Regions from separate parts of the Candidatus Enterococcus clewellii genome, predicted to be linked through region 1. Evidence: riboswitches for the same ligand, from Rfam matches in the RefSeq annotation. Region 1 holds a riboswitch; the other holds the start of a gene.
The links. A riboswitch is a leader RNA that binds a small molecule or an ion and turns the genes downstream of it on or off. The one in region 1 is predicted to bind magnesium.
Positions count from the first base shown of each region.

Region 2: linked by a shared signal. The riboswitch ahead of A5888_RS17255 (LCP family protein) and the one ahead of mgtA (magnesium-translocating P-type ATPase) in region 1 are both predicted to bind magnesium.

Region 1 covers NZ_CP147247.1:1,162,021-1,168,165, forward strand. Annotated here, with positions in the region: gene pdhA (pyruvate dehydrogenase (acetyl-transferring) E1 component subunit alpha) at 1-964, opposite strand, end outside; gene mgtA (magnesium-translocating P-type ATPase) at 1,528-4,140, opposite strand; M-box (ykoK) riboswitch at 4,380-4,548, opposite strand; gene A5888_RS05455 (DUF3329 domain-containing protein) at 4,931-6,145, shown strand, end outside.
Region 2 covers NZ_CP147247.1:3,673,553-3,679,697, forward strand. Annotated here, with positions in the region: M-box (ykoK) riboswitch at 504-672, shown strand; gene A5888_RS17255 (LCP family protein) at 924-1,850, shown strand; gene A5888_RS17260 (FtsW/RodA/SpoVE family cell cycle protein) at 1,847-3,040, shown strand; gene A5888_RS17265 (FtsW/RodA/SpoVE family cell cycle protein) at 3,021-4,229, shown strand; gene A5888_RS17270 (hypothetical protein) at 4,974-5,789, shown strand; gene A5888_RS17275 (DUF1304 domain-containing protein) at 5,962-6,145, opposite strand, start outside.

The DNA of each region.
Region 1 (6,145 bases):
TGTCTTCAATAACTTTTTCTTCTTTTTCTTCTGACCATAAGCCTTTTTCAGTAAGATAGTTACGGAAACGAACCAATGGATCTTTTTGTTGCCATTCATCATCCATTTCTTTCGAACGGTAACGTGTTGGGTCATCCCCAGATAAGGTATGCGGACCATAACGGTAAGTTAATGTTTCAATCAACACAGGACCATTTCCCGCTGCTGCCCAGTCACGTGCTTCTTTAGCAACTGTATATACAGCTAATGGGTCCATTCCATCTACTTGGATACCAGGGATTCCAGCTGCAACGGCTTTTTGAGCCAATGTTTTAGCTGCTGATTGCTTTTCACGTGGTGTAGAAATCGCAAAACCATTGTTTTGGATAAAAAATACACCATTTGCCTGAAATGCTCCGGCAAAGTTGATTGCTTCATAGAAATCTCCTTGTGAAGAACCACCGTCACCTGTATAAGTGAAGACAACATTTTTCTTGCCACGTTTTTTCATGCCCAAAGCAACACCAGCTGCTTGGATATATTGCGCACCAATAATGATTTGTGGAGGCAATGCACGTAAGTCTTCTGCGTACATATTTCCGCCTGCATGTCCTCTAGACCATAAGAACGCTTCTTTTAATGGAAGACCATGCTGAACCAATTGAGGAACATCACGGTACCCAGGTAATAGATAATCTTCTTTTTCCATTGCAAAATGACTTGCCAGCTGACTCGCTTCTTGTCCAGCTGTTGGTGCGTAGAATCCTAGACGTCCTTGACGGTTCAAGGCTGTTGAACGTTGGTCCAATACTCTTGACCAAACCATACGTGTCATCAAATCTACTAACTGTTCATCTGATAAATCCGGAATCAAATCTTTATTTACTACTTTTCCATCCTTATCTAGTGCTTGATAGGTAGGAAACTCTGCGTTGACCTCATTCATCAATTGGTTGAAGTCAATAGGTTTTTGCTTGTTTGCCATTTTGTCACACAATCCTCTCTATTAACGATTCTTTTATTCAAAAAAATGAAACAGCAATTAAAACTGTATCACTTTCTCGATTACATATACAAATTATCATTAAATCTCAAAAAGAGCAAGTAAAAGAACTTGGTTTATTTTTAAAAAGCAAGCTACTCATAGAACCTTTTAAACGCACTAATAGTGATGGAAATCACAATCAAAAAATTGCTTCAGTCTGTTTTACAGCTGTTTCTATATTATTTTAATATCTGTTATATTGTTTTTTAAGATTTTGTATAACAGTTTAGTGCCTGTTTTACTTATTCATTCTTATTGTACTTGTTCAATCCTTAACTTGCCAATGATACCCCTTCCAAAATCATCTTACTTTTATCAATAATTTTCAAAATTTCGAAAAAAATTGATACTATTAAACATTCCTTTCTCACTAAAGTACGAGGTCAGGCTGTTGGTGAAACATTATCAATTTGAGCCCTCATTTTTTCATTAATAGCAAAAAAATAGAGAAGACGAGGGAACAGAAAATCATCCGGTTCCCTCGTCTTCTCTTGCTTATTCACTTAAATCCATTCTTTGGTTATATGGATATATAATCGTTTCGCAAATTCTACTGCAATCAAGTACAATACAATGATTGCAACAAACCAGCCCCAATAAGCAGTAGGTAGTGCGGTAAATTCAAAGACAGATCTTATTGGTGTCAAGACAATTACGATCCCCATAAGAATCGCGCCTAAGCTTGTCAACAGAACCGGAGCAGAAGCAATACTTTGAATAAATGGCAACTTTCTTGTCCGTACCATATGAACGACCAAGGTTTGACTTACCAAACCGACCACGAACCAACCTGTTTGGAACAAGCTTTGGTTGGCAATCGTATTCGCACCAAACACGAACCACATGACCAGATAGGTCATGATATCGAAAATACTGCTGACTGGACCAATGCACAGTGTGAATTTCGCCATACTTTTTATTTCCCAACGTACAGGTTTCAACAGTTCTTCTTCATCCACATTATCCCAAGGAATCGTCAACTGAGCCACATCATAAATCAGGTTTTGGATCAGCAGTTGAATAGATAACATTGGTAAAAACGGTAAGAACGCACTGGCAACCAAGATAGAGAACACATTCCCAAAGTTTGAGCTGATTGTGATCTTGATGTATTTCATCATGTTACTGAAGACTTTCCTTCCTTCAATAACGCCTGCTTCCAACACATTTAGGCTCTTCTCTAATAAGATAATAGAGCTTGCATCCTTGGTAATATCTGCTGCTGTATCCACTGAAATCCCAACATCTGCTTTACGCAATGCAGGTGCATCATTGATTCCATCACCCATAAACCCTACCGTATGACCATTCTTTTGCAGCGTTTCAATGATTCTTGATTTTTGCATAGGGTTTAGCTTCGCAAAGAGGTTCGTCATTTCCACTTCTTCTTCTAATTGTTCGTCGGACATCTCATCGATTTCAGTTCCTAAAACAACATGAGAAACCTCGATTCCTACATCCCCACAAACCTTTTTAGCAACGATATCGTTATCTCCTGTCAGCACCTTTACATTAACGCCATGCTCATGAAGGGATTTGATCGCTGTAATAGCAGATTTCTTCGCTGGATCTAAGAAGCCCATAAAACCAATCAAAGTCATATTCTTTTCGTCATCAGTACTATAGATTGCTTCGTTATGCACATCTTTTTTCACTGCAACTGCGATTACACGCATGCCTTGCTCGTTCATTCGGCGATTGACATCTCGCATTTTTTGGCGTAGTTCAGCAGTCAGCGGAACGATTTGTCCATCAATTTCAGCATGCGTACACACCTCTTCCATCTCTTCCACTGCACCTTTTGTTACCATGAATTGGTGCCCATCGGCATTTACAACCACCGTCAGTCGTCTCCGAGAAAAGTCAAACGGTATCTCATCCAGTTTAGCTATTGATTTAAAAGGTGTTTCACGCTCATTTTCTGCGTAAAAGTTGATTACCGCAATATCCATTAGGTTCTTCCAACCAGTTTGATAATGTGAGTTTAAAAATGCCATATCTAAAACTTGGTCATTTTCAATCCCTAAAGGATTCAAGTGTTGTACGAGTACGACTCTATCTTCCGTGATTGTGCCAGTTTTATCTGTACATAGAACATCCATGCCACCTAAATTTTGGATAGATGGCAACTCTTTTACAATAACTTTATGCTTCGATAAGCTCAGTGCACCTTTTGCAAGGTTACTTGTCACGATCATCGGCAACATTTCAGGTGTTAAGCCGACAGCGACTGCAATTGCGAAGAAAAAGGCTTCACTCCACTCCCCTTTTGTCAGACCATTGATCAAGAAAACAATTGGAAATAGGACCATGACCATTCGCAGCAAGAATTTACTGACCTTTGTCAATCCAATATCAAACGATGTTTTTCCTCGTTGTGTCGTAGCATTCTTAGCAATATCTCCAAAGAACGTGTTCTGGCCGGTTTTCAATATAATTGCTTTTCCCTGACCACTTAATACATCGGTTCCCATAAATACTAGGTCCTGCATATCTAAAGCCGATATATCCTGCTGATTCTTTTCAACACCGGCATCGACAAATTTTTCGACAGGCATTGATTCTCCTGTCAACGAAGACTGGTTGATAAACAAATCCTTCGTCCAAATCAGCACAGCATCTGCCGGAATCATATCGCCTGTTGCCAACGTAATGATATCTCCCGGAACCACTTCATCCATCGGAATTTCTCTCGTTACGCCCTCTCTGGTTACTGCTGTCGTATTTTCAATCAGTTCTTTCAATGCCAAGCTGGCTTTTTGTGAACGATATTCTTGGATAAACGTGATGACAACACTAGCCAAAATCATCAATCCCATTACAATTGCTGCTTCAAAGTCCTTAGTTAGTGCGGATACAATCATCAATAATGCCAGTACATAAACAAATGGATCTTTGAATGCTTCAAGGAACATCAACACAGCAGGTGTCGGTTTTTGAGCAGATATCTCGTTCGGACCATATTCCTCCAAACGTTTTTCTGCATCTTCTTCAGACAATCCTTTCTCAGATGTCCGCAATTCCATCATCAATTCTCTTTCAGACAGCAGAGCTAATTTCTTTAGCTCTTGTTCTTTTGTTCCTTTTCTAATTTCTGTTAATTTTTTATTCATCATGATACTTTCCCCCCGTATTTTACCTGACGGAGAAAGGAAACATTCTATCTATCCAGCCAGGTAAAGATTATTTTTGCTTCGCCTCTGATGTGGGTCTTCCATGATAATCTTCCTCTCTGTACGCTTATTTAAAAATCAAATATTCTGAAAATCATTTATGCAGTCTTTCGTAGCTTTTCAAAAAACAAACGAAAAAACCGCACACTCAACAACAGAGTATGCGGCATTAAAAGGCATAATTATCTTCTCCATCGTTGAGCTTTAGCACTATAGGGCGTAGATAATTTCTTATCAGCTACATTATGGATGACCTTCACGACCATCCCTGTTCAACCAACTAAGAGTCTCTCGATTCTTTCGCGGCAGCAGCATATGTCCATATAGGAGCCTCACCTAACAATTCATCTATTCAATTCTTCAATCAAATTCATAATAAATGATTCTCTAATAAAAGTCAAAACAAATACAACCGTTTTTTTATTTTTTTCATTGTTATTGATTCGCTATTTATGACAAGCATCGATTTAGAGTGATTACAAATTTCCTTTAACCATTATATATAATTTTAAATATTCTTGTTATATTTATTCGATAAAACAATTAGATAAAATTGTTAAAAAGACAAAAAAATAGTTAGAATGCTAAAGGATATATGCTAAAATAAATGGTGGTATTCATCTCCATCCTACCAATAAGAATGGAGAAGTTAAATCAATTTACTCAAAATGCCATTCTAGTTATTGAAAAATGATATTTATGCTCACTATTTATAAGGAGAGAAAAAAATAAAATGAACAGACGTTCACGTCACCACATACAAGAGCAGAAACAAGGTAACTCTAGCCTATATATTATCAGTGTTATTGCCTTTATTTTTCTATTTATTCTTAACTCAATTACTTGGTATACATCAGATGATTATATTTACCATTTTTTTTACCAAGATTTCATGCCCAATAGTGCAACAAAAGAAATTACAGGACTATGGGATTTGCTTCATTCCCAATGGAATCATTACTTGACATGGAACGGACGCTTTGTTGGACATACATTAGTACAGCTCTTCATGCAGTTTGACAAAGTTTATTTTAATATTATCAATAGTATTGCATTCATCCTATTAGCATTAGTCATTACTGCTATCGTGTCCAATTATAGAAATAGCAAAATCACAGGTTTTCATTTTGCTATTACTTTAATTCTCCTTTGGTTCTTTATTCCCGAGTTTGGAAAAACAGTACTTTGGGTTTCCGGATCAGGAAATTACTTATGGACAGCCTTGATATATTGCTCAGTTATCCTGTTCTTTCTAATAAATAACAATAAAAAGAGCAGTTGGATGTTATGTTTAATCGCGTTTACTTTTTCATTTTTTGCAGGAGCGACGAATGAGAACTCTGGTCCCGCAGCTATTAGTATTTTGGGTATCTTTTTTTTATTTAATTATTTTGACAATTATAAAATAAGGTTTTGGCAGTTAGGTTGCATTATTACTGGATTTGTTGGAAGTTATGTATTGATACAATCACCTGGAGCAAAAAATAGAAGTGATATAAATATTGATTGGTCTCAAATAAAACATTCTATATCTCAATTACAAAAATGCTATTTTGAACATTTAAACTTGTTACTGATAATTTTTTTCTTACTCTTCTTAGTTTTAATCCTACGGAAGATGATTAAAAAAAATGACTTGATATTCCTCTTCGCATTTTTAATCGGATCTGCTGCTTCACTTTATTCTTTAGCATTGTCAGACCAATACCCATTGAGAACACTTTTTGGCTCTGTTGTTTTTTTGATTATTGCCACAATATATTTAGTAGATATCCTATTAAACTATTACAAAAATCACGTTATCTTTTCTAGAAAACTAAAAGCAATATTCCTTATTTTGTGCATAGTCCCATTCTTAGTATCATATAGTTACGTTTTCATTGATAATTATAATACCTATAAAACAGTAATACGGGGTGTAAAAATAGTAGAGACTAGCGATCCCGAT
Region 2 (6,145 bases), 2.1 Mb from region 1:
ATCTGAAACGTTCGGAGTTATCTAAATAGTTTTAAATGTAATCTATATTATTTGGTTGTTCACAATCACAGTAGCCGACTTTTCAGTGGGATGAAAAGCATTTTATTTATTGCCTTAATAGAGTCTGAAATCGAGCTGAATGAAAAAGATAAAATAACTGTTGAATCTAATTTTTTGATATCAGAAGGTTATTTAATACACAAGGGAAATCGCTATTGTTGCATCTGTAATTACATGATTTTTTCAGTTTCAATAGAACACTTATAAAAAGAAATACAATACAAATATCCTGTATTTATTAAGAAGAGATAAAGAAAGGATTAAGGAAAGGTAAAGGTTTTATTTTATTTACTCAGCCGTTTTTTAACGAGATGAAATGGCTGCGGCCGACTGTTATGATGATCAATAAAAATAACATGAATTATTTTTTTCGAGTACTAGTCATCGGCTTAATATTTGGACGGTTGACTTCTTTTTGCTAACACTTTATAGTCGTGAAGAATTGAATGACTTGTTAGGTGAGGCTCCTATACAAACACAGGCTGCTGCTCAGATTTGTCGAAAGACAGTAATGGGTAGAACAGGGATTGCCGAATTAAGGCTTTTCAAAAAGCAGCTAAAAGCACCGCTTTTTACGTTGTATAGTGCTAAAACTCAACGAAGAGAAAACTGAACGTAGCTGAAGACGGTATAGAACTGTCTATTCAGCCATGCCTTCATTTCCCAGCACTTTCGTTGATCCTTTATGACGAAAGTGATTTTTTATTTTTGCAGAGGATTTTTGAATAGAAGAAGGGGATGGAACAAAAGTGTGTAATTTCCCTCGCCTGGTTTATCAGAAGAAACGGGTCTTGTTAATGCCGAAAACAAGTTTTTCATTCAACGGAACGTTCATAAATAATTGGAAAGAGAGGAAGTTAGAAATGAAGAAAAGATGGCAATGGCTGATTGTTTGTCTACTTTCCCTGTTTTTGGCTGCTGTACTATTTTTTTGTTACTCTGTCATTAATTTTCATAAAGGAAAAAAACAGTCTCAGCTACAAGTAAATACCAAGAAGAATGAATCCTTTTTAGGGGATGAACGCTCAGAAACCGGAGAAATCACTGTTTTACTGATCGGAGATGATGGTCGGGAGGATGATGAAGATGGTGGGAGATCGGATACATTAATGGTGCTCAATTATGATACAACAAAGAAGGAGCCAAAGGTCATCTCAATCATGAGGGATGTATACGTGAATATACCCGGAGTTGGCATGGACAAAATCAATGCTGCGTATGCTTATGGAGGAGCAGCATTGACAAAGGAGGTCATAAACGATTCTTTTGGGCTGCCAATCAATTATTACGCAGCGATAGATTTCAAGATATTTAACCAACTGATTGATGATTTTTTCTCCGAGGGAGTCCAAATTGATGCTGAAACATCATTTGAACTAGATGGTGTAGAAATAAATCAGGGAGAGCAGCTTATGGATGGTTATAGCTTGCTGCAGTATGCCAGATTTCGTATGGATGGTGAAGGAGATTTTGGCAGAGTACGGCGTCAGCAGCAGGTTGCAGACAGCTTGATCAAGCAAGCAAAAAGCGGACTGCCGATTGCAAGATTGCCTCGTTTGCTGGGAGCAGCAATTGGATATGTCGATACCGATCTTCCTTATGATGTTTTATTGGATGTTGGGAAGAATTTCCTGTTTGGACAGATTGGAGAGCTTCAGACTTTATTAGTACCGGTGGAAGGCAGCTGGATGTTCAACGATTACACACCGTCCGGCAGTGTCTTGGAGATTGATACAGTAGAAAATCAATTAGCAATAGAGACCTTTTTGCGTGTCGGAGAAGCACCATGAAGCAGCTGACAAAAAGAGTCTATTTGGATTGGTATTTGTTTCTACCCTATTTCGTTTTATGCGTGGTGGGAATTCTTTTAGTGTATAGTGCAAGTTCTTATCAGTTGATGCTTAATGAGTTGAGCATAGGAAGCAAGGGGTGGAAGCAGCTTTCTTCTTTTATTATTAGTATGATCTGTTTATTTTGTGTTTATCGAGTGAAACTATCGATTTTTAGAAGCAAAGGCTTTCTTTTTTTATTGATGATTCTAACTATTTTTCTTTTGATTTTTACTTTAAGCAAAGGAGTAACCGCCGGTGGAGCTGTTCGCTGGATAGATCTGGGATTCATGATTTTTCAACCATCAGAGCTGGTCTCACTGACATTACTTCTCTATTTGAGTAGAGTTACGTCCAATCGTCCGGCAGACTGGCCATTTTCATTTCACTATTATAAAAAAGCAATCGTTCTTTGCTTGCTTCTTATTGTTTTGGTAAGTTTGCAACCTAATCTTGCCGCTGGAGCGATGATTTTTATACTAGTTTTATTTATGCTACTTGCAAGCGGCTTGTCTCCATATTTTACTATTCTTCCAATCGTTGGTTTCATTGGTGTTAGAGAAGGGCTAAGTCGCTTGTTGTTAAGCGGATCAGTTGACTGGCTGCCAGATAAATTTGCTTATCTGGTCACGCGCTTCAAGGTAATGGAAAATCCGTTTATCGATCCAACAGGAATTGGGCATCAGTCAGCTAGTGCCTATTATGCAATCTATAATGGTGGTCTGTTTGGCCGAGGTCTAGGTAACGGAATTCAAAAAAAGGGGTTTTTGCCTGCATCAGATACAGATTACATTTTTGCAACAGCTATTGAAGAATTAGGGTTGCTTGGCGGGTTACTGCTTCTTTTTCTGGTTTTTTTCATGATTATTCGACTATATCAACTCTCTATTCGTTCGAAGAATCTTTATAACTCTCAATTGTTTCTTGGTTGTGGCACAATTTTGCTATTACAAGTGGCAGTGAATGTTGGCAGTTTATTAGGCTACATCCCACTGACGGGTGTGACGTTCCCCTTTTTAAGTTATGGCGGTTCAAGTCTTTTGATACTGAGCATCACTTTGGGACTAGCCTTGAATGCTCGAGCAACGGAGCTAAGGGAAGAGGGGCTGAAAAGAAAGGGAGGAAAACGAGATGAAAAAAGAGCAAAATGACTGGCTGAATTATGCCTTGTTGTTGCCTGTTTTTTTACTGGTTATTGTCGGTTTTTTTGCGCAGTATGGAGCATTTGAAGCAGATGTAACAGTTGTTGAATCCTTTCCTTTATTGCGTAAACAATTTTTATGGACCATTCTGGGGACCATTTGTATGCTGGTTACATTGTGGATTCCTCTACATGTTTTATGGAAAGCAACACCCATTATTTATGGTATGAGTCTACTGTTGATGCTGTTATTGGTTCGATTTCATGATCCCGTTATGGCATCGATCACGAATACTCGGCGATGGTTAAGGTTGGGGCCAGTGACTTTCCAACCTTCAGAGTTCATGAAAATAGGCTATATTTTAGTACTTGCCATGATTATTACTGCGGACAGAAGAAAAATCGATTCCTCGAAAACAGTGATGCGAGCAGACTTGGAACTATTGTTCAAGATGATAGCGGTGAGTCTACCTGTCTGGGGCCTGATGTTCTACCAAAAGGATTTTGGAACGAGCTTGGTATTTCTTTCTATTTTTGGAGGGATGTTGATTGTTTCTGGTTGCTCATGGAAAATTTTAGGAACAGGCTTTGGACTATTTTGTCTGGTAGGCGGTGGTGCGATTTTACTTATTTTTACAGAGTGGGGACAAAAGTTACTTAAGCTAGTTCATTTTCAACCCTATCAGTTTCAGAGGGTAGAAGTTTGGCTAAATCCATTTGACTACGCGGATGGAATCGGCTATCAGCAAGCTGGTGGAATCACAGCTATCGGTTCAGGTGGTATGCTTGGAAAAGGACTGACGAATCTTGAAGTCCATGTGCCGGTTCGGGAATCTGATATGATTTTTACTGTAATAGGTGAAGCGTATGGATTTATTGGCTCCGCCTTATTGTTACTACTATTTTTCTATCTAATCTACCAAATGTTGGTGTGCACAATGAATGTGAATAAAGAATTTTATGCATATGTAACAACAGGCGTGATTATGTATTTCTTGTTTCATATCATTGAGAATATTGGTGCAGCAGTTGGTTTGCTTCCGCTAACTGGAATTCCGTTACCATTTCTGAGTCAAGGAGGAACTGCCTATGTGGCTAATTTTATTGCTGTAGGTCTGGTGCTATCTATGTATGGACAGAAGAAACTATGTAGGAAACAGCGTTTGACTGTACAGAAAGTGAATGTCAAAGGTCAGTGAGGGTTAAGTGGGGAGTGTAACGAATGAAAGTGATAAGAAGGGCGTGTTCCAATCCTCTTACCACTTTCATTTATGTATAGGTATCGGTCCTTTTTTTCAGAGTCTAAGGACACATATGTCGCCAGCTAAGTATTTTTTTAGTTTTTTTCCTGCAATTTCTCGTTTTAAATCGCAGTCTGGACAGAAAATATAGCTGACTGTGTTGAGTGTAAACAAAGGTTTTTCAAACAGAATGAATTTTTTTTCGATCCGGTGTGCTTTAAACGTAACTGAATTTTTACACTGAGCGCATTTACGTCGGATACTGGTATCTCCCAGAGCAACCTTGATCCTTTTAAATTTAAACATGATAACTATCTCCTTGGAATTTTTTTGCAGTCATTAGAATAACAAATAAATAGTAAGAGTTCAACCTGAGATTTTTCGGAATAGAGAAAAAATCCAACAGTTATTGAGTTTTGATAGTATTATTAAATATTTCACAGATTTAGGGGTGTTATTATATAACGAAAGTTATAGTTTGCTGTCTATAAATTTCTCTCTTTTGCACCCAGAATGGTGGGCATTGATCAAAAAAGGTGCAGTAACAGACTATGGGAAAAGTAAGAAAATATAAAAGAGGTATAAAGGAAAAGTGGAGATATGTTGCTACTGGTTTGCATCGTCTATTTATGCAGGAACGTATCACTCGTGTTATCATGAACCGACTATTATAATAGAAAAAAGGATGTGATGAGAGGGATTATGGAGATCAAACTAAATGTACTGATTGAAGAAGATCGAACGACGATTCAGTTTGGCAATGAGAGCGGGACAATTGAAATCATAAAAAAAGAAAACGAAGAAATCGTGACGAAGCAGCCGGCCGTTTGTTTTTTGCTAAAGCAACGAGCAATAGTTGACATCATTCGGACCAACGAAAAGCTATTAGTTGATAAGGAAGACTTTGATGAGGTAATAGCTGTTACTCCCTCTTGGGAGATCGAGTTGCCATATCTGGAACAGTTTTTGATTGTAGAAGCGAGAAAGAATGGACTGCCTTTGGAGGGAAGCCTGGACGAAGTGAAGGTTCCCGGCAATCGAAAAAAGACAGTGGCTGCTTACGGTGCTCAGCTTCTACAGGTTTTACAGGTCTTTGGTTATAAGTTGAAACCAATAATACAACCGGAAGTAGCGAAGGAAAGTAAGTCAAAGTCGACAAAGGCGAGACATCGTTGGAGTAAAGCTATCAGTGAAATCGAATTTTTCATAGATACGAGAGAAAGCAAAGCAACTGTATTGTGGCAGAAGAGAAATGAAATGCTTCTAAAGGCCGGCGCGCAAATGATGCCGTCAGCACCTTTGAATAAGGACGGCTCTTTAGGATTTGCTGCGAAGATGGGAGAAAAAATTCGAGCAGACCATGCCGGTCAAATAAAGGAGTTCAAAACGACTGAAGATGTCATTTTGAAAAGTGTCAACGAGGTTGGCTTGTTTTTATACTTTGGTGGTACCAACAGCTGGCTGGAAATGGTGGACAAAGAGGGAAAAACGATCAATGAATGGACAGTCATTGACTAGCGTAGCAACAAATCTGATAACGTAATAAAAAGTGATAAGAAAACAGGTACACTACCTGCTCTCTTATCACTTTTTCTGGCTCATAATACCAAGTTCTATGCTTCTATTCAGTTTTTGTTCTGCCACTTATTCAATCCTAGACTGTGCTGAAACTTAGTATTAACATAATTATTTATCGTAGCAAAAAAAGAGTTACTAAGGCCAATAATGCCGGACCGCCTTGCTTCAAAATAATCGACTTCGAGCTGGTCAAGCCGCCATATAGAGCCACGACGACAATAATAGTCAGAAAAACAGCCGACATTTCTAAGGGTGCCGAAGCAAAGAACAGGCTATAGAATAGTCCTAAAGCCAAC